Regions from separate parts of the Paenibacillus sp. MDMC362 genome, predicted to be linked through region 1. Evidence: predicted binding sites of a transcription regulator. Region 1 holds the regulator's gene; each other region holds the start of a gene.
The links. Region 1 encodes LexA, which represses DNA repair genes until DNA is damaged. Its sites were predicted from a motif close to CGAACATATGTTCG; they were not measured.
Positions count from the first base shown of each region.

Region 2: the regulator LexA is predicted to act here: its motif matches at 3,364-3,377, upstream of DP091_RS03340 (YhjD family protein).
Region 3: the regulator LexA is predicted to act here: its motif matches at 2,969-2,982, upstream of recA (recombinase RecA).
Region 4: the regulator LexA is predicted to act here: its motif matches at 2,158-2,171, upstream of DP091_RS26165 (SPL family radical SAM protein).

Region 1 is NZ_QLYT01000006.1:124,759-130,106, reverse strand. Features, by position in the region: gene DP091_RS01750 (MerR family transcriptional regulator) at 1-257, shown strand, start outside; gene glnA (type I glutamate--ammonia ligase) at 307-1,635, shown strand; gene DP091_RS01735 (RNA polymerase sigma factor) at 2,227-2,763, shown strand; gene DP091_RS01730 (hypothetical protein) at 2,756-3,544, shown strand; gene lexA (transcriptional repressor LexA) at 3,634-4,260, opposite strand; gene DP091_RS01720 (LysM peptidoglycan-binding domain-containing protein) at 4,436-4,807, shown strand; gene DP091_RS01715 (DUF896 domain-containing protein) at 5,072-5,278, shown strand.
Region 2 is NZ_QLYT01000008.1:223,176-228,523, reverse strand. Features, by position in the region: gene DP091_RS03350 (glycosyl hydrolase family 18 protein) at 1-637, shown strand, start outside; gene DP091_RS03345 (YhgE/Pip domain-containing protein) at 767-2,914, opposite strand; gene DP091_RS03340 (YhjD family protein) at 2,945-3,331, opposite strand; gene DP091_RS03335 (Crp/Fnr family transcriptional regulator) at 3,516-4,025, shown strand; gene hmpA (NO-inducible flavohemoprotein) at 4,181-5,348, opposite strand, start outside.
Region 3 is NZ_QLYT01000024.1:104,004-109,351, forward strand. Features, by position in the region: gene DP091_RS12930 (YajQ family cyclic di-GMP-binding protein) at 61-552, shown strand; gene pgsA (CDP-diacylglycerol--glycerol-3-phosphate 3-phosphatidyltransferase) at 812-1,399, shown strand; gene DP091_RS12940 (competence/damage-inducible protein A) at 1,503-2,765, shown strand; gene recA (recombinase RecA) at 3,053-4,114, shown strand; gene DP091_RS12950 (regulatory protein RecX) at 4,257-4,994, shown strand.
Region 4 is NZ_QLYT01000061.1:34,732-40,079, forward strand. Features, by position in the region: gene DP091_RS26155 (YitT family protein) at 1-880, shown strand, start outside; gene DP091_RS26160 (serine hydrolase domain-containing protein) at 938-2,008, opposite strand; gene DP091_RS26165 (SPL family radical SAM protein) at 2,219-3,310, shown strand; gene ligD (non-homologous end-joining DNA ligase) at 3,293-4,210, opposite strand; gene DP091_RS26175 (ATP-dependent DNA ligase) at 4,216-5,112, opposite strand; gene ku (non-homologous end joining protein Ku) at 5,127-5,348, opposite strand, start outside.

The DNA of each region.
Region 1 (5,348 bases):
ATGATGTGGAGCGACTGCTAGAGATTAAGGCTTTGATTGAAAAAGGTGTTAATATCGCCGGCATTAAGCAAGTAATGAACCCTGTCACGAAGGAGTCAGAAGAGGCTACCGTCATTACTCCCGATACCGAGAACAGACGCCGTGAGATGTCTGAGTCCCAGTTGCGACGTTTGCTGAAGCAGGAATTGATTACCGCTAAAAGACCGGGTCAGGTTTCATTGATTCAAGGGGAATTATCCCGGTTTTTTAATAAATAAGGATTGCCATGCTGTAATTCTAGTTTTTATTTAAAAAGGAGAGGATAAAGTGAGTTATACCAGAGAGGACATTCTACGCATTGCCAAAGAAGAAAATGTTCGATTTATCCGCTTGCAATTTACAGATTTGCTTGGAACGATTAAAAACGTTGAAATTCCAGTAAGCCAGCTGCCTAAAGCGCTTGATAATAAAATGATGTTCGATGGTTCATCCATCGAAGGTTATGTACGGATCGAAGAATCCGATATGTACCTGTACCCGGACCTGGATACCTTCATGATTTTCCCTTGGGTATCCGAGGATCGCGTTGCGCGTCTGATCTGTGATGTCTACATGCCTGACGGCACTCAGTTTGCAGGAGATCCGCGCGGCATTCTGAAGAGAGCGCTAAAAGAAGCCGAAGAGATGGGCTACACTTCCATGAATGTCGGGCCGGAGCCTGAATTCTTCCTGTTCAAAACCGATGAAAAAGGCAACCCGACCATGGAGCTCAATGACCAAGGCGGATACTTTGACCTCGCGCCTACGGATCTTGGCGAGAACTGCCGCCGCGATATCGTGCTGACACTGGAAGAGATGGGCTTCGAAATCGAAGCTTCTCACCATGAGGTTGCTCCCGGCCAGCACGAAATCGACTTCAAATATGCAGATGCGATTAAAGCAGCTGACCAGATTCAAACGTTTAAATTGGTAGTGAAGACGATCGCTCGTCAGCATGGACTGATTGCAACATTTATGCCGAAACCACTATTCGGTGTGAACGGCTCCGGTATGCACTGTAACCAATCGCTTTTCAAAGGCGGAGTGAACGCGTTTGTCGACGAGAGCGATGAGCTTGGCTTGAGCGTAACGGCTCGGCACTATATGGCGGGTATTCTTAAGCATGCACGCGCGTTTGCCGCGATCACGAACCCAACGGTTAACTCGTACAAGCGTCTCGTGCCTGGTTACGAAGCACCTTGCTACGTTGCATGGTCTGCAAGTAACCGCAGTCCGATGATTCGTATCCCTGCATCCCGTGGCCTCAGCACGCGCATCGAAGTGCGTAACCCGGATCCGGCGGCTAACCCGTATCTGGCCCTGGCTGTCATGCTGAAAGCAGGCTTGGACGGCGTGAAGCGCGAGCTGTCGCTTCCTGCTCCAATTGACCGTAACATCTACGTGATGACGGAAGAAGAGCGCATTGAGGAAGGCATCCCTAGCTTGCCGGCAAACCTGAAAGAAGCGCTCAACGAGTTGATTCGCAGCGAAGTCATCTCCGATGCACTCGGGGATCATGCGCTGGCTCACTTCTATGAGCTGAAAGAAATCGAATGGGATATGTATCGCACGCAAGTTCATCAATGGGAACGCGATCAGTACATTACCATGTATTAATAGAGGAATCCCTTGCGCCGTAAGGCGTGAGGGATTTTTGTTTTTGGGGGCAGCTGTAGAGGAATGATAGCTATTCTTGTTTCACCCCCGAAATAGTCCCCGTTTAAGAGTGGATAGCTGCTTCAAACAAGGCTTGTGGGATTTAGTAGAAATCATATAAAGTAGTGGGGAAAGATGAATGTAGCGGATGAAACAAAGGGGATCAGTAAATGGCGATTCTAAACGACCATGAAGAAAAAGGGACCCGGGCAGAGTTCACCTTTATATCCCGTATTCCTGGTGAGGATGAAGGATGCCAGATCAATTTTAAGTTTTATCAGGATAACCGAATCATTTATAGGAGCAGGATGTTCAGTTAAAGGCCGACAAGGAATCCGTCCGGAGATTTGGTTCCCAATTTAGAAAGGACTGGGATGAGGCTCCGCTAGTTTAATAATAGTAATCCTTTTGACTTATGGTTACGGGGAATCGTTCATAGAATGCAACTACTATAGAATCGCCCTCTATATAAGGGAGATTCTTTTTTTGTTTTTTTCGGAAGAGGGGAACCTTTGCTCACCTCCATGACTCTAATTAGATGAGGTGAATCGGTTGGAGCTGGAATACTTGAAGCAGATGACGGTGATGGACACACAGACACTGGATAAAATCATGAATCTGTACGGAAATGATATCTGGAATTACGCTTATTTTCTGACCAAACAGCAAGCACTGGCAGACGATATTGCTCAAGAGGTGTTTATAAAAGCTTATTTTGGCATACATACATTTCGCGGCCAGGCGTCGTTAAAAACGTGGCTGCTCACGATCACACGACATACCGCGTTCCGGTACAAACAGGCTTTTTTCATTCGGAAAGTGACCCTTAAGGACAGACTGCACATCGATGCCTCAAGTCGGTCCGCGGAAATGGAATATTTGGACGGGCAGTACACGAATGAAATATGGGCAATGATCATGGCATTACCCAGGAAGTTTAGGGAGGTGCTAATCTTGGACCTTTACTATGAGATGTCAATCAATCAGATTGCGGAGTTCCTTAACCTAGCGGCGGGTACCGTAAAATCCAGACTGTATCGGGCAAGGAAAAAAATGCAGAACCTGTTAAAGGAGAATGGCGATGAATGAGGATAAACCAGACTGGTATTCCCGGGTTTCAAAGGGACCTTTTCCAAATGAAAAATTTACGGCTGAAATGAAAAAAAACGTTCAGATGTCCGTGATGCGTGGCGATGGCAAGGCTAAGCGCCGAAAGTATCTACAAGTTGGCTCTATATGCGGGCTGCTGCTTCTGGTTATGTTACTTGCCATTCAGCTGCCTTTTGGCGGTGAGGAACAACAGAGAGCTGGTGATATATTACCACGTAAGGAGGAGACAATTCGAGCACAAGGCTTTACAGATCAGGGGAGGCTCAGTGTGGTTGCTGTGGAAAAGGAAACAATCAGGACACTAGGGGCTCCTAGCTGCTTCGGCATCGAAACGGACCAATCGTTTACCGGAGACTACATCGTACGGTATAGCTATAAAGAAGTTACGGATGAAGTAACCACGCTGGATGATCTTACTTTCATTCAGCCAAATTCAGCAGCTGTCCATATGGTTCGATTGCCGTTTCAGGATGCGGATGTATTTATACTTGCACCGCAATATCAGGACTGTCATGCCATTCAAATCTACGCATTCGCCGTGGAACATGATACGGGCAAGGCTGTGCAGCTCAGATTTCAAGATGAATTGACGGTGTCCTATACTTCCTATTACAGACCAGGTACTGCGCCCAAGGTGAAAGACGATAAGCTTGTTCTGCAGTCCACGGAAGGGCCGGGTGGGGAAGGTACGCTGAATTATAAACCTATACGGATGTATCGACTGGATCTTAAACAAGGCATTATGGAGCAGACAAACTAACTATGATCAGGTTTCGAGATCAATATAGAAAAAGCAAGAGGTTACCATCCAATTCAGGGAGGTAACCTCTTATTCATAGATCTATGAGATTAGTGGACATCCCGGAAAAGTCCGATTACTTTACCGAGAATCGTAACATGGTTCAGGCGCAGTGGCTCGTAGGTAGGATTCTCCGGTTGCAATCGTACATGATCCTTCTCCTTATAGAAGGTCTTTACAGTTGCTTCGTCTTCCTCTGTCATCGCTACTACAATGTCGCCATTGTCTGCAGTTTGCTGCTGGCGCACAATGACATAGTCACCGCTGTGAATGCCAGCTTCGATCATACTGTCACCGACGACCGACAACATGAAAACCTTATCGTCTCCTACATAATGCTGCGGGAGCGGGAAATAATCCTCAATGTTCTCCATGGCTGTAATAGGAACACCTGCAGTAACTTTACCAACAACAGGCACTCTGGCAATGGTGTGGGTAAACAGATTCGCGCTATCGGACTCTTCTTGGCCAAGCAGCTCGATTGCTCTTGGTTTCGTAGGGTCACGGCGAATTAGGCCTTTCTTCTCCAATCGGTCAAGATGTCCATGGACCGTTGAACTGGAAGCTAGTCCGACAGCCTCTCCGATTTCCCGGACAGAAGGCGGGTAACCCTTGCTACGAACTTCGTTGCGGATAAACTCTAAGATCGCCAGCTGGCGGCTGGATATTTTCGACATGCCGTATCAACCCCATTTAGTAACGTTTGGGAAAATTATAACATAGAACTTCCGTTCGTACAAACATAAGTTCTAAATAAAAATAGAACAAATGTTCTTTTGGGTATTGAATCAAACAAGTGTTCGTGTTAATATAAATCCATAAGAGAACACTTGTTTGGGAGATGATGATTCCATGTTGAAATACAGTACATACCGCAGCATTTATGAGAACGTTCCAGTGCAAACGATGAAGTCCCCTGAGACTTGGATCCATCAATTAAAGTCCAGAATGGCATCCATTCCTTTTATAAAGCTTTTATTCATCCTGTTGATCGTAGCTTCTTTTTGGACTGGGGCATACTCTGTTTTTGCCGGGGGGATGGACAAGCCGGCAGGGGAGAAACAGGTTATTGTTCAATATGGTGATAGTTTGTGGCGGATTGCTTCCCTTCATAAACCGGCAGATATGGATACACGAGTTTACCTGGATAGCATCCGAAGAATGAACGGATTGAAAGGTCCGGATATACAGGCCGGAGAGGTATTGTCTTTACCAGTCTGGTAATGGCATGAAACTACGAGAGGCTCTTTCCTTATATATGTCCCAACTTCTCGCTTCATATTTGTAGTCTTGCCTGATGATGTGATTTCACGCAGTGTGGCGTGTTTATAATAGACGAGTATTGAATTCTTAACAATGAGGACCCCATTTATAGGCATCATATGTTCATAATTGTTCTTAATAAGAGTTTGCAAGGGCGCTGTTGCCTTGACAAGCTCTTTTGGTCATGTTTAAGTTATACATGATATCGGAATTGGAGGAGAAGTCATGGACATCGATACTTTGGTTGAACGCATCAATGTACTAGCAAGAAAACAGAAGAGTGAGGGATTGACCGCGGAAGAGCTTAAAGAACGGGCTGAGCTTCGGGAAATCTACCTTAACAATATTCGCAGTAACTTCAGACAACAGCTGGAATCGATCGAATGGGTTGATGATAATGAACAAAAAGGCGGCCCGCGCTTAAAGCATTAGTCGATGAACGGGCACCTGGATCTACTAAGTGGATTCGGGACGATATAGAAGGATAGAATTATAATACTTG
Region 2 (5,348 bases), on a different contig from region 1:
GGCTGTGGTATCCCAGCATGGCTTTCGAGGCGTGGAGCTGGATTACGAAAAGGTACGCAAGGCAGATTGGGCGAAGTTGTGCGCTCTGTACAAGGAGCTGTATGAACGTTTGCAAGCGGAGGGTTTCACTCTTCGAATCGTCCTGGAGCCGGGGATCTCCCAGTCATCCTTAGAGTTGTTGCCGGAAGGTCCGGATTATGTCCTGATGGCCTATAACTTGTACGGAGGGCATAGCGGACCGGGGCCGAAGGCGGATCATGCCTTAATCAGAAAGCTGGCGGACAAACTGCGCGGGATTCCGGGAGACCATGCCATCGCACTGTCGGTTGGAGGGTTTGACTGGGCGAAGAACGGCAAGGTTGTCTCTTTAACGGAGAAGCGTGCGGTGGAGCTGGCGCATTCCATCTCGAAAGTGCCGGAGCGGGATTCGACAAGCGGTGCCCTGTATTATGAATATACAGACGACCAAGGCATCGGCCATACGGTATGGTATGCAGATGGTATGACCATTACCGGCTGGATGGATACGACGAGAGAAGCGGGTGTTTCGAAGATTGCGATCTGGCGGCTTGGGGATATGGAAGAGGACACGTTGAAACAGCTGAAGGTTTATCACCAGCAATCCCAACAAAAGTGAAACTTATATGAAAAAAGGACATCCCATGGCTCTAAGAAGCTGCTTGGGATGTCCTTTTGCGTAAAGCATGACTCAAGTTGTAATCAGGCAGTCTTTTTGCGCGGAGATACGATCCGAAGGAGGGCTGGATTAATGGATGAGTTTCGAGGCTCTCGCTTTACGGACAAGACCGCCGCTGGCCCGGTTAATCGGTTTCTTGAGCGCAATCCCGATCATCAGGGCAATTGCGGCAAACACCAGCATGAACAGGACATCCCGGATGACAATACCCCATAGGATGCCGCCAACGGCTTCCCGCATCATGCTAATGGCGTAGGTGAACGGCAGATATGGATGCAATGCCTGGAAGAAGGGCGGCGTCATCTGGATCGGGAACGTTCCTCCCGCGCCTGCGAGCTGCAGCACGAGAAGTATGATGGCCATCGCTTTTCCGACATTGCCGAATACGGACACCAACGTATATACAATCAGCATGAAGATGGAGCTGATCAGCAGCGCAAACAGGATGAACCAGCCCGGATTTACCACATAGGTCTGCAGTAAATAGATATCACCCAGGGTGACGAATAGCGCTTGGAACAGGGCAATGGTGAGAAAGGTTAAATAGCGTCCGAAGTAAACCTCGATGCTGCGGAAGCTTCTCTCTTCATCATGAACCTCAACGGAGAGCAGGGAAACGAGCAGCAAGGCACCTACCCACAAGGATAAAGTCGTGAAGAAGGGAGACATGGCAGACCCGTAGTTCGGGATCGGATACAGGCGATTTTCTTCCAGCGTAACAGGTTCGGCAAAAAACTGGCTTTCGAGCTCGAAATTATTTTGAAGCAAATCGATAACCTCTTGGATATCTCCTTCAGCTTCCATCTCACGGAGCCGATTCGCCAGCTGCGTGATCCGAAGCTCGGCCTCCGGCAGACGGCTTTGGGCAAGCTGTACTTCTTCTCCGCCTGCTTTGAGACCTTTCCGGGCGTCTTTGAGCAAATGCTGAATGTCAGGGACGCTGGCAAGCGCCTGGGTCAGCTCCTGCTGAACACGCTTGGCCGTGCCTGCGCCCTTGGTGAAGGCTTTGCTTATCGCTGGGCCGATCTCCGTATCGTAGCGGCTTAACAGCGTGTTGGTCAGTCCCGTCATGTCATCGTTCAGCTTCTTCAGCTTATCGATGGAATCCGCCGGCGCTTCTTCTCCCCGTTCCACAGCTTTGGCTATCGTTTGGAGGACGGATTGAGCTGAGGTCCATCGTGCGGCAATATCCTCGAGCTTGGCCGCCCCGGAAGCTGCTGCCGGGGAGATGGTGCCCAGCCGCTTAAACAATTGACCCAGCCGGGCTGCTGCTTTCGCTGCAGTCTCTGCGCGTTCCTGCGCAGCGTTCAGGCGGCTGGCAAGCTCCTTCGGGTCAATGTCGGCTTGCCCTAGAGCGTCCAGCACTTGCGAGAGCGCTCCGGTGGTTGCAGCAAGCACCTCCAAGTCCTGACGCAGAGCAGGCTCCAGCGATTTCGAGGCACCGGCTGCCTGATTCGCGAACTCCGCCAGCGCACCGGCCATGGCTTTGCCGTCCGTGGCAATCCCTTCAAGGCGAGGCAGGGCGGCGTCGGCTTGCTGAATCAATCGGTTGGCCAGCTTAATATCCTTTGCGGCTGTGCCTACCGCTTCATTGAGCTCCGGAAAGCTTTTTTCGAGCCGAAACAGAAGACTTCGTACTTTATTGATGGCCGGGAGCTGGTTCTCGATCTCAATTCCGAGCGTGTTGAAAATCTCGAAGATGGTGCCGTTGGCGGTTTTGATGAAATTTTTGCTGATTTCCTCCACAACGCCGGATGCACCCTGGGCCGTCACTTTGGGAGAAATGGCGTTGATTTTTTCGTTCGTATAATAGAGAATTTGAGCTTTGACAGGCTCATTGGTCAGCACGGTGCCGATCCGGGCAGAGAAGTTCTCCGGAATAATGATAGCGGCATAATCATCGCCGCGCCGTACACCCTGAACGGCGTTCTCGCTATCATGCGTAAAACGCCATCCCAGCTTCTCATTGTGATGGAGGGACTCCACGATTTCTTTACCCAGGTTAATGGGCTGATCGCGGAGGGTGGTGCCTTTATCCAGGTTGGCAACGGCGATGGAGACGCCGGAGGTCTGGCCGTAGGGATCCCAAGAGGCCTCAATGTTAAACCAGGCATACAGGGAAGGAAGAATAGCGAGCCCGACGATGATGACGCCTGCAGCCCAATTACGGATGATTCTATGGATATCGGCAGAATATATGTGGAAAATATTCTTCATGGAGCGCTCCTGTCTTGTACGTAGTTGGTGCTAGTATGCCGCCAAATCCGTGCCAAGATACGAAACGAGGCGATCCTTTATCTCTTCCTTGAAGGAGTGCCATTCGCAGAGCAGACAGCCATCATATCCGCGGCATAAATACTGGACCCGCAGCCCTTCCTCAGCTGTACCGCTCTGGCTATGAATCCGGATGCCGCGCCTTCTCATCTGTTGTCGTAGGAACCAGGCATGATCCGAATATCCTTTTTTAATGAGCTGCAGATTTAAGATATAGAGCTCACCCATTTTCAGTTTAAGGGTCTTGAGAATCTGAATATCCCGCTCGAGAACGGATTGAATGAAGTGATGCAGCAGATAATCTCGGATCAGGGCTTCGTCTTCTAGCGAAGGTGGAGGAGGAGTGGAAGGTTTCATCATAAGAGACACATCCTCAAACATAAATAAATACAGGAACATATGTTCCATTATACACATGGTATGCCAACAATATACGGCGCGCAACCATTAATTTCTGGTAATCGTTATTTGCCTCCAGTGGATTCATGGGGGCATATCGTTTACACTCCTGATAACTGCATTCATCAGGAGGCGATTTATTAATATGATTCTACATAAAGGCGAAATACTGTTCAGGCAAGGAGATAGCGGCGATCATCTATATCACATCCGCAGCGGAATGTTCAAGGTAACCCGACTCCACCCGAATGGCAATATGGTGCTTTTTAATATTTTATATCCCGGTGAAACGGTGCCGCACCATTCCCTGATCAGCCCGAAGGAGACACACGGAACGGCGATCGCTCTGATCCAGAGCGAAGTGGAGATCATATCGGCGGAAGCGTGGTACCGCCAGCTTGCGGAGGATCCGCAGAAACCGCTCGAGGTTGCCAGATTGCTGCAGGAAAAGGTGCGGTTCATGCAGATGAGATTGGATCACTTGACGGTCGGAGGACCTGCGGAGCGGCTTGAGCTGCTGATCCAGTGGCTGGATGAGTATTCACAGGGAATACACCTGACCGAGTATCTGACACAGGAAGAGATCGGACAGCTGATCGGCGTCAGGAGAGAAACGGTAAACCGGCTGCTGCGGGAACAGGGCAAGCATATCTAGTTCCGAATTTTGAGGACGGTATGAACGCCAGGGTACATAGGTTTATAAAATACGCATGACCATACCTAATAGCCGACAGCAAGCCTGTTCAATCTAAAAAAAGGTGCCTGTCTTTACGTAAGACAGGCACCTTTTGATTGTATAATATGGTTATTTTAATCTTCCAATGTACCAGCCGGGCCAAAAAATTCATAATGAATCCGGTCCGAAGGCACCTCCATCGATTTCAAATGACTGTTCACGGCCCGCATGAACGGAACAGGGCCGCAGAAGTAGAAGTCTGCCTTGGCATCAACGGTTTTGCGCAGGAAATCAAGATTTATATAACCTGCTTGGTGACACTGATCCTCCGATTCCGGTTGTTCATAAATGACATAAGAGATTAGCTGCGGATGCTTGGAGGCAAGCGCATCGATGTGAGACTTCATCGCATGCTGGCTGCCGCACTTGGCCGCATGGATAAAGGTTACGTTCCGGTCAGGCTGTTCCACCAGCACGGTTTCGAGCATGGCCACCATCGGGGTTAAACCGACGCCGCCGCTGATCAAGACAAGCGGAAGATCGCTGTCCGTATCCAGCGTAAAGGAACCGGCCGGAGCCGTAACCTCAAGAACGGCCCCAACCTCGGCATGACGATGCAGCCAAGTGGAGACGACGCCTGCAGGCTTTCCTTCCAGCTCATCCTCACGCTTGACCGTTATTCTGTAGTAAGGCTGACCCGGCGCGGACGAGAGACTGTAATGACGATTATGATAATAGGCTTCACCTTCAGGTTTTACCCGGACCGTGATGTATTGACCGGGCTTATAAGCGGATATCTCGCCGCCGTCCTGCGGGACCAGATAAAAGGAAGTGATCACGGAGCTTTCTTCCACCTTCCGGTCAATGACGAAATTGCGGTATCCGCTCCATCCGCCGGTCTCGTTCGCGGCTTGTTGGTACATATCCGCTTCAATGCCAATGAAGACATTGGCAATAGCCCCGTAAGCTTCGGCCCAGGCCTCGATAATTTCGGGCGAAGCAGCGTCTCCCAGCACTTCCTTCATGGCGGCGAGCAGCGTTTCGCCAACGATCGGATAGTGCTCGGGCAATATGTTTAATGCCCGATGCTTGTGCCCGATCTGCTTAACAACCGGAACGATCGCTTCAAGACGGTCGATATGGGCCGCCGCGGCGTATACGGCATTGGCAAGAGCAAAGGGCTGTTTTCCTTCTCGTTGATTCGCATGGTTGAATATGTGAAGAAGCTCCGGATGATGATGAAACAATTTTTGGTAAAATGCAGTCGTGATTGCCGTTCCATGTGTTTCAAGAACAGGAACG
Region 3 (5,348 bases), on a different contig from region 1:
TTGGCTCATGGTTTTACCTATAATAGAAGCATTATCGCCAAATGAAAGGAAGGATTCACCATGGCTTCAGAAAGCTCATTTGATATCGTATCCAAAATGGATATGCAGGAACTTAGCAATGCGGTTAATCAGGCGGAGCGGGAGATCGAGAACCGTTTTGACTTCAAGGGCAGCAAGAGCAGCTTGAAGCTGGACAAGGACGCACTGGTCATTGCATCCGATGACGAGTACAAACTCAACGCCGTTATTGATATTTTGCAAACCAAGATGGTGAAACGGGGCTTGTCGCTGAAAAATGTGGAGTACGGCAAGATCGAGCCGGCTTCCATGGGTACCGTTCGTCAGCGCCTGACCTTAAAGCAAGGAATCGATCAGGAAAATTCGAAAAAAATCAACATATTGATCCGTGATTCCAAGCTGAAGGTCAAGAGTCAGATTCAAGGTGACCAAATTCGGGTAACCGGAAAAAGCAAGGACGATCTTCAGCAGATCATGCAGCTGCTTCGCAAAGCGGATCTTTCTCTGGACCTGCAATTCACGAATTTTAAATAAACGCCGCCACAGGCTCATATAGGATTGGATGGACAGGTTTGTTTCTTTTGACAGGGCGTGAGCGGAAATATTATACTAAAAAACGATATATAAGGATTAACGTATACATAGATTACTGGGGGATGAATATGACAGACAGCGCTTCACGCTTCGAACCCTTTAGGCTCTTGGGAAGAGCGACCCTATTGAAGTACAGATGGATAACAGTCGCGGGGTCTGCGAAAATTTCAAGACAACCCGTTGCAAGGGAGGTTGCCCCATGAATTTACCCAATCGTATCACGTTGGCCCGCATTTGCTTGATCCCTGTCATGATGATTTTTCTGCTGGTCGATTTTGATTTTTATCCGGCTCCTATTGTGTGGAACGATTTTGTCCTTCCCTACAACCAATTGATTGCAGCATTGATATTCATACTTGCAGCAAGCACGGATGGGATTGACGGGTATTTGGCCCGAAAAAACAATATGGTGACGAACCTGGGTAAACTTCTGGATCCGCTCGCGGACAAACTGCTGGTGGCAGCCATCCTCATATCGCTTGTGGAGATGGGCAAATGCGAATCCTGGATTGCTGTAGTCATCATCAGCAGAGAATTCGCGGTTACTGGCTTGAGACAAATTGCACTCCTGGAAGGTTCCGTCGTTGCTGCAGGTCAATCGGGGAAAATCAAGACGGTCATTCAGATTGTGGCGATTGTCGCGCTTCTGATCAATAATTTCCCGTTTGTATTCTTGGGAATTCCGTTTGATGTCATTGCAATCTGGGCTGCAGCGATGATTACGATCTATTCGGGAATCGAATATTTTGTCCAGAACAGGCACCTTCTCAAAGGTACCGGGGCATAACGGCAATAGGAGCTATCCTATTGCTTTTTTCTTCCGCAGGGTAAGAACATAGTGAAAGCGAGTATTTGTGAAGAGATAGCAGACACAGGAGGATGGACGAATCATGAAAGCAGAAATCATTGCAGTTGGAACCGAACTTCTTCTTGGACAGATTGTGAATACCAATGCACAGTATTTGTCCAGACAGCTTGCTTCAATGGGAATCGATGTATACTATCAAACCGTTGTCGGGGATAACATGGAGAGGCTCAAGGAAGCCTTGCGGCTGTCCAGCAGCAGAGCCGATATCGTTCTTCTGTCCGGCGGTCTGGGCCCCACACAGGATGACCTGACAAAGGATGCGCTCGCATCTTTTCTAAATCGTTCATTGCATATTGATCGGATGGCTATGGATCGAATTGAACGCTTCTTCCATGATCGGGGATCCGTAATGACCGAGAACAATCGGCGCCAGGCCCTGGCCATCGAGGGAGGGACTCCGCTTCCGAACGAAACAGGCCTCGCCGTCGGGAATGCGGTATCCAATGAAGGTACTCATTACATTGTGTTGCCGGGGCCGCCGAAAGAGCTGATGCCGATGTTTGAGCAGGAGGCTAAGCCTTGGCTTCTGCAGCATGTGCTTACGGGAGAGCTTCCCATCTATTCGAAGATGCTCAAATTCGCAGGCATCGGGGAGTCCGCGCTTGATAAGCGCCTGGAGGACCTGATTACGGCCCAGACCGATCCGACGATTGCGTTGTATGCCAAGGAGGGGGAGGTCACCGTCCGAATCTCCACGAAGGCAGCCAGCGAGGCTGAGGCTATGGTGCGGCTGAATGAGCTGGAAGCCCGGATCCAGGAGAGAGGCCCGGAATATATGTATGCTAACGAGGATGTGCCCATTGAGAAGGTCATCGTGGATATGATGGCAGATCATAACTGGACGCTGAGCGCTGCGGAGAGCTGCACGGGAGGCCTTGTAGCGGAGACGCTGACCTCTATCCCCGGGAGCGCGTCCATGTTCCTTGGCGGGATCATCTGTTATACCAACCAGATCAAGGAGAAGCTTGTGCATATCCCGCATGCGCTGCTTGAGGGGGATGATGCGCCGGGAGCGGTCAGTGCGGAGGTTGCCGAAGCGCTTGCTGATCATGTCCGGATGGTAACGGACAGCGACTTTGGTTTATCGGTAACGGGCGTGGCAGGTCCAGGGTATGCTGAACGCAAGCCTATAGGTCTTGTTTACATCGGATTGTCTCAAAGGGGAAAAGAAACGGAAGTGCACGAGCTGCACCTTCAGGGTAACCGCGAAACGATCCGGCTCCGAGCTACGAAGGCGCTTCTCTACCGGCTTTGGCAGCGTCTTGTTGCCTCTAAACAGGTTTAGGGTTGCAGAATAGGGATATCCGCTATTCGAAAAAAGTAAATAATTTACACCTTGCTTGGCAGCTCTTCTTGAATTGCCGAACAGTTCCAAGTATAATGGGAAATACGGAAGAACCGTGGCATATCGTATGATGTTGCCACGGTTCTTGTTGTTTATACATAAGGCATGGAGCATATACGGGAAGGGGTGCTGAATAAAAAAAACGAATGTATGTTCGAAAAAAAGCTTGGCAAACGTGTCAAAACAAGGTATGATATGACTATCAACAGTGAAGGGTTGTGGAACAATTGTCAGATCGTCGTGCTGCGCTGGAAATGGCGCTTCGTCAGATAGAGAAACAGTTCGGAAAAGGTTCCATCATGAAACTGGGTGAATCCACCCACATGCAAGTAGAGATTGTGCCGAGCGGATCGTTGGCATTGGATATAGCTTTAGGAACCGGCGGCTTGCCTAGAGGCCGGATTATTGAAGTATATGGACCGGAATCCTCCGGTAAAACAACAGTAGCCCTCCATGCGATTGCGGAAGTTCAAAAGGCTGGTGGACAGGCTGCATTTATCGATGCCGAGCATGCTCTGGATCCATCGTATGCAAGCAAACTGGGCGTTAATATTGATGAATTGCTGCTCTCCCAACCGGACACGGGTGAGCAGGCGCTGGAAATAGCGGAAGCTTTGGTACGCAGTGGTGCAGTTGATATCATCGTTATTGACTCGGTTGCTGCACTGGTACCAAAAGCTGAAATTGAAGGCGACATGGGTGACTCCCACGTGGGTCTGCAAGCTCGTTTGATGTCCCAGGCTCTTCGTAAATTGTCGGGTGCTATTAATAAATCGAAAACAATTGCCATCTTTATCAACCAGCTTCGTGAGAAGGTTGGTGTTATGTTTGGTAACCCTGAGACGACTCCAGGTGGACGTGCTCTGAAGTTCTACTCGACGGTTCGTTTGGACGTGCGTCGAATTGAGAGCATCAAGATGGGGAACGATGTGGTGGGTAACCGCACACGGATTAAGGTTGTTAAGAACAAGGTAGCCCCTCCTTTCAAACAGGCAGAGCTTGATATTATGTACGGTGAAGGCATCTCTAGAGAGGGAAGCCTGATCGATATCGGAACGGAACTCGATATCGTGGATAAGAGCGGCGCATGGTATTCTTATTCAGGTGACCGTCTTGGCCAAGGACGGGAGAATGCGAAGCAATTCTTGAAAGAGAATCCGGAGATCGCTAGTGTTATCGAGAACAAAATTCGTGAAGCGAGCAATCTGACCACGGCTGTTCCTGAGCCTTCCGAGAAGGATAAGGAACAAGAGGAAATAGAAGAGCAAGAGTTGTTTAAAGTAGAGTAGCACATTGCTGGTTATCGATTACAGTGTTGAGGACCGTCCGGTGTTTGTAACGCCAGACGGTCTTCTTTGCATTTATTCAGACTTCCAGATGCAGTCTTGGTTATTTTACTCAGAAATGGTGCGGTAGTGAGAGGAGCGACATATGGAAGAAGAGAATAAGGAAATGACGGAGCAGGCAGAAGCATCAGGTATAGGGCATTTTCCGGACCATGAGGATTTGGTTGTAACGTCAGTTGAAATGCTGAAAAAGCCCAAGCACCGATACCAAATCGCGTTCGGTCCGTACCTCATGACCGTTCATGAAGATGTGATGCTGAAATACCGGATGTTCAAGGGGAATGTTTTTCACAAGGAAGAGCTTGAAGAAATTATCGTGGCCGATGAACGACAGAGGGCTTACGTAGAGGCACTGAATCATCTGGCCAGGAAACCCAGAACAGCCAAGGAGATCACCCAACGTCTGCAGCAAAAAGGTTTCGAGTCTAGCAGTATAGAGACGACGTTGGAGCGATTGGAGAAGGACAAACTGATTGATGACGCGTTATACGCCAAGATGTGGACAGAGCAGCGAATGACAAGCCATAAGAAGGGGCGGCTGTGGGTCAAACAGGAGCTGAGACAGAAGGGAATCGGCACGGAGCTGATCTCCGAGGCTTTGGGCGAAATCAGTGCAGATGCCGAATTGGAGAGCGCGCTTGCCGTGGGACGGAAAAAATGGCAGCAAACCCATGGAGAGATGCTGGATCGCAAACGTAAAACGGGAGCATATTTAATGCGTAGGGGCTTTGGCGGGGATCAGGTGCGTCAGGTGCTCAAGCGTCTGGTTGACGAGGATCAGGAAAAGGGCGAGTGGGACGACGAGCTGGAAAATTTCGAATAAAAGGCGATTTGGCCACTTTTTCGCGAAAGAAATGGTTTCATTGGATGAAACTGACGTTTACCCATTGCTTTCCCTTGACAATATCTTTTTATAAATACTAAAATAAATATGAATCTTTTTATCATAAATTAGAATCCTTTTTCCTTCCAAAAAAGTGACTACTTTGTGAAAGATTCTTTAATCGCCAATTCATAGTGAAATGTATTCCGCTGGCTAAGGCGGGATTTGCGTACGTGATACGGTGTGCGCAGTATGGACGGCAGCTTCCACTGCCGGAAAATTTTATGTATGAATGAGTAACCTGACAATTGAACATTTCCCAAGGAATGCCTTGGAGGAACCAACGAGGAGGTG
Region 4 (5,348 bases), on a different contig from region 1:
GGAGCAGCAGAAGCCGGAGAATCCCAAGGCAGGCTCAACCACCTTGAAGCTTCTCCGTCGTCTGGTGTTCTTAACTTTCGGTGCTGTACTAATGGCAGTAGGGCTGGAGATCTTTCTGGTGCCCAACAAAATTATTGACGGAGGCATTACCGGGATATCCATTATGGTTTCCCATATCACGGATTTTCCGCTGGGTATATTCCTGACCTTATTCAACCTTCCATTTTTGTTCATGGGATATAAACAGATCGGGAAAACTTTTGCATTATCCACGCTGTTCGCTGTAGTGGTCATGTCCATTGGAACTTATTTTCTGCATCCCGTTGATCCGATTACCATCGATCCGCTGCTAGCGGCCGTGTTTGGCGGCGTACTGCTCGGGATCGGGGTAGGTCTTGTAATCCGGTCCGGCGGCTCCTTGGACGGCACGGAAATCGTGGCCATTCTGATCAACAAGAAGACACCGTTCTCTGTCGGTGAAATCGTGATGTTCATTAACGTATTTATTCTGGGCAGCGCTGGATTTATTTTCGGTTGGGATCATGCCATGTACTCGCTGATTGCATACTACCTGGCATTTAAGCTGATTGACATAACAATCGAAGGCATCGATCAATCCAAATCGGTATGGATTATCAGTGATAAGCATAAGGAGATCGGTGATGCGTTAACCCAACGTTTGGGACGCGGCGTAACCTATCTGGATGGAGAGGGTGCATATTCCGGGGACAGCAAGAAGGTTATCTTTGTTGTCATCACCCGTTTGGAAGAAGCGAAGCTCAAATCCATCGTGGAAGATTGGGATTCCCAGGCTTTTGTCGCCATCGGTAACATCCATGATGTGAAGGGCGGCCGCTTCAAGAAGAAGGCCATACATTAATCAAAGTGCTATGTTCCACCTGCGTTGAGAGTTAACACGGGTGGAGCATTTTTTTGTTTAAGGGGTGTCTGAGCGCAAGTGAAGCATCTTCTTCTCCCGCCCATAATGGCGAATGATTCTTGTCATTGCCTGCACAGCCGCGGATTGACCGACAGCCTGGTTCACGGTTCCGGTGAAATAGAGTCCTGATTCGGGGTGATGGAAGGCAAATGCGCCGGATTGACCCCAGTGACCGATGAGTCCCCGTCCCAGGCTGAATGGAGATAGCGGCTGTCTTGAAATGCCGGTGCCATAAAAAAAGGGGCCCGGTGCCCAGAGAAAATTCCATTGTCTCTGGAGTTCATCCAGATCCCCTATTGGAAACAGTTCCCCGTTAAAAAAGGAGCGCAGGAACATCATCGTTTCCCTTGCCGTTGAGACGATGCCGCCTTCCGCTCCGATTGACGCCATGTACAGAGGAAGGTCCAAACGCTTTTTCTTGTAATAGAAAGGAACGGGGCTTGTATCCTCGGGATCATGAAAAAAGTACGTCTGTGTCAGATTCAGCCTGTCGAAAATGTACTCCTTGAATACGTTCTGAATGGGTTCGCCCTTGATATTCTCGATCATTCGGCCAAGCAGCCGGTAATTGGTGTCGGAATACTGGGCTTTATTTCTCTGGTCAGGTTTGAATTTAGGCTTTTGCCGTCTGGCCGCATTCAATGTTTTGTCCAGACTCCAAGCCTGATCATGCCCGGCGATGAGGTCGGAGAAGACCTTTCCAGAAAAATAGTCCGGGATGCCTGAATTATTGGACATTAACTGTTTGACGGTGATTTTTTCAGAGTAATCCTTGTTCTCCATCCTATGCAGTCCCGTCAAGATCTCTTCGGGGAGGTACTTGCCGATAGGATCATAGAGTCCAATCCGCTGCTCCGCTCGTAATTTCAAGATTACGGCTGTCACGTACAATTTGGTCACGCTGGCAATGAAATAGCGGTCTTCCGTCTTCATTGCCCCGCCGCTGCTGACAAGGGATAGTGATTGCTCCTGGTCCTCGACGCACAGAACCGTGCTAAACACATTCTTTTTATTCGCGATCCGCTCCAACCATTCATCCAGAAGAGACTGCTCCAGGGCTCTTCCCATTCTCCGTATACCTCCTATAAGTTCAACCATGTGTGCATCGTGCACACTGCTCCCGTGCGTACGATGCGTGGTTCGGGGCATGCTTGGATGGCTGGTCGTGAAGCGTGCAGGAGGTTGGTTTGTAAATCCAGTAAAAACCACTTATAATAGGAACATATGTTTGTTAAAATATAAAATACAACAATACAGGATTAGAGGGGAGGAAGAGGAATGGCTCGTACGCAATATGAACGCATAACCACCAAACAGACTTTAAACAGAGTGAAGGAAGAGAGGATGCCCTTCGATTGGTCCATCAATCCGTACCGCGGATGCGGGCATGGCTGCAGTTTTTGTTATGCTCGCGCTTTCCAGTCCTTTATCGGCATGGGAGCGGAGGATGAGTTTCAGCATCATATCTTTATGAAGTCGAATGCAGCGGAAGCGCTGGAGAAGCAGTTATCGAGTGCGGCGAGGAAGTTTGATCATGATATTGAAGCGATGCGGAGATCGATTGGACAGGTTACGATCGGTACGGCAACCGACCCGTATCAGCCGATCGAGAGCAAGGAGGGCATTACGAGGGAGTGCCTGAAGCTGCTAGCTAAATACCGCATCTCCACGAGCATTACAACGCGCTCTCCGCTCGTGCTCAGGGATTTGGACATATTGACACAGATGGAGAATGTATCCGTCAACATGAGTCTCAACACGCTGAATGGGGACATCATTCGGAAGCTGGAGCCGGCATCGCCTCATCCGGAGGGCAGGCTCGATACGATCCACCGATTATCGGCTGCAGGCATAAGAACGGGTTTGTTTGTGGCGCCTGTGCTGCCCTTTTTAACGGATAAGGAATCGGAACTGAGGGAGCTCTTGTTGCAGGCGAAGGTAAGAGGCGTTTCCTTTGCCATGATCTCGCTGCTCAGACTCTCGCGCGATGTGAAGAAATGGTATATCGAAACACTGAAACACCAGTTTCCTGAAGTGGTTCAGCCTTACCGTGAGTTATATGCGCAGGGCGCATATGCCGAAGAGCATTACGTACGTTCCTTCAAGTCGATGGCAGCCAGGCTGCAGAACGAATGTGAACTGAATGGGCTGACCACGGAGGCATCTGCTGCTGGCGTGAGCCAGTCAGGGACGATCGGAAGCGGGACTTCTCAAGTGGAAGGGGCGCAGGTGGAAGGCGCTCGCGATCAACTTCGTTCAGTCCAAAATTTGGTTGCTCCTGCACAGCCAAGGAAGCTGCCGCAACCGGCTGCACCGGTCTCCGGGGACGAGCTTATGCCGGATGTTGAGCAGCTATCCTTTCCTTTTTGACACTGCCTTTCCTTGTGGCTTCAGATGTCGGATGACGTTCTCTATCGGTTGAGGAGGCAGGGTCTGCAGCAGGTCCCCCTTCTCTCTTAGCCGTTCCTCGATGTTCAGCAGATGAAACTCCGTGGGAGAAACGTCCTGACGGACCTCGTCCCAAGTGAGCGGTGTAGAGACGGTTCCCAGCCGCCGGGCCCGCGGGGTGTATGGAGCGGCAAGTGTTCTTCCGCTGTAATGCTGAAGATAATCGAAGTAGATTCTATCGCCGCGATTCTTCTTCAGCCGTTCAATGGTGAACAGCTTGGGGAATTTCTCGGTTACATATTGTCCCACGAATTGGCCGACCGTTCGAAGTTCATCGAACGTAATGCCTTCCTGAATGGGAACGATGATCTGGACCCCGGTAGCACCTGATGTTTTCGGGACGGAGGACAGGCCCAACGAGGACAGTACGTCCCCTACAATGGCCGTCGCCTCCATGATGCGGGGTTCCTCCGGCAGCGTTGGATCCAGATCAATCATCCATTCGCAGGGCAGATTGCTGCCTGCGAGATGCAGTGAAGGGTGAAACTCAAGCGCAGCCAGGTTCCCCAGCCAGAGCAGCTCCGGCAGTCCGTTGAGCAGCACGTAGTTAATATTTTCGTGCAGATAGGTCTGAACAAAAGGAGGCAGCGGCTCCGGCGCATTTTTCTGATAAAAGGATTCGCCTTCGACTCCGTGCGGATACCGAATGGTCGTGAGCAGCCTGCCCCGGCAGTACCGGAGCAGGAAGGGGGAGATGGCTGCAAGCTTTTGCAGATACATCGCTTTGGTAATGCCGACTTCCGGCCAAAGCGGTTTGTCTGGATTCGTAATTTGAATCTCCTGTCCCTCAATCGTCAGGGTGCCTTTGACGGTACGAGCCATATGATTTACACCCCCTCTATCGATACGAGCTTGGGATGGCGCATCATGCCATCCTGACTCCACTCGAGAAATGTGACCTGAACTGAAAGCGGCTGACTAAGCCAGGCCAGCTGTTCCTTCTTCAGGTCGGTATGGAGCGTACTCCATATCGCGTCAGCACGATGCATTTCGGCATATTGCAGAAGTCTTTTCTTTGTCTGCTCATTAAGCCCCAGGGAGGCACGGCCGATGTAATTGCCATCGTCATCGGCAATGACAAGGCTGGCCACACGGCCTTCCCTGATGATCATGGCGACGGCGGTGGCTGCCATGTTCACGGCAATCTTTTTCTTGTACCAATCCCGGTGTTTCTTGCCTTCACGATAAGGAGAGGAAAGGCGCTTCATTACAATTCCCTCCCAACCCCGTGCTTCGGCCCAATTCCATAAATGCTCGCCTTCAAGAAACAGATCCGCGGTCAGCAAGCCCGGCGTGTCGGAAACGATCTCCTTCAGGCGGTGGTGACGTTCAAGATAGGGCAGCTTACGCAAGTCTTGGTCGCCGTCCACCAGAACATCGAAGAGAACATAAGTAAACAGAGGAGCGTTCGTGCTGATCGCACGCGAACGCTCCCGCTGAAGAACCTTCTGAAACACGGGACGACCCAGCTCCGGATGAAAATAGACAACCTCACCATCCAAAAGAAGTCGCCGTTCATGCATGCCGGATAATGCCTGAACGACTTCGGGATACAGCGACGTTTTATCGAGCAGCTTGCGGGAATATAGCGATACGCGGTTTTGGTCAAGTCCGGCGAGAATGCGCACGCCGTCCCATTTCAGCTGATAACCCCAATCCTCGCCCGTCGTGATCTGGTCCGTCGAGATCGGTGCCATCGGCTCTTTGGGCAGCAGATTTTGCATTTGTCCCATACGGATCAGGAAGTGGAGTCGGATTTCTTGGATTTGGTTGTTCGGCGCTTCGGCTTCGGTGCGTCAAGGTCGCCTTCTCCGCCGCTGACTTTGGCAGCAGGTTCTTTGGCTGCCGTCTTCCGGGTCGTTTTACGCGGCTTTGGTTTGGTGCCCGGATCCGTTCCGATCGGCTTTACAGCTTCGATGCTTGCCTGGAGGGCAGCCATCAGATCGACCACGTTGGTCTC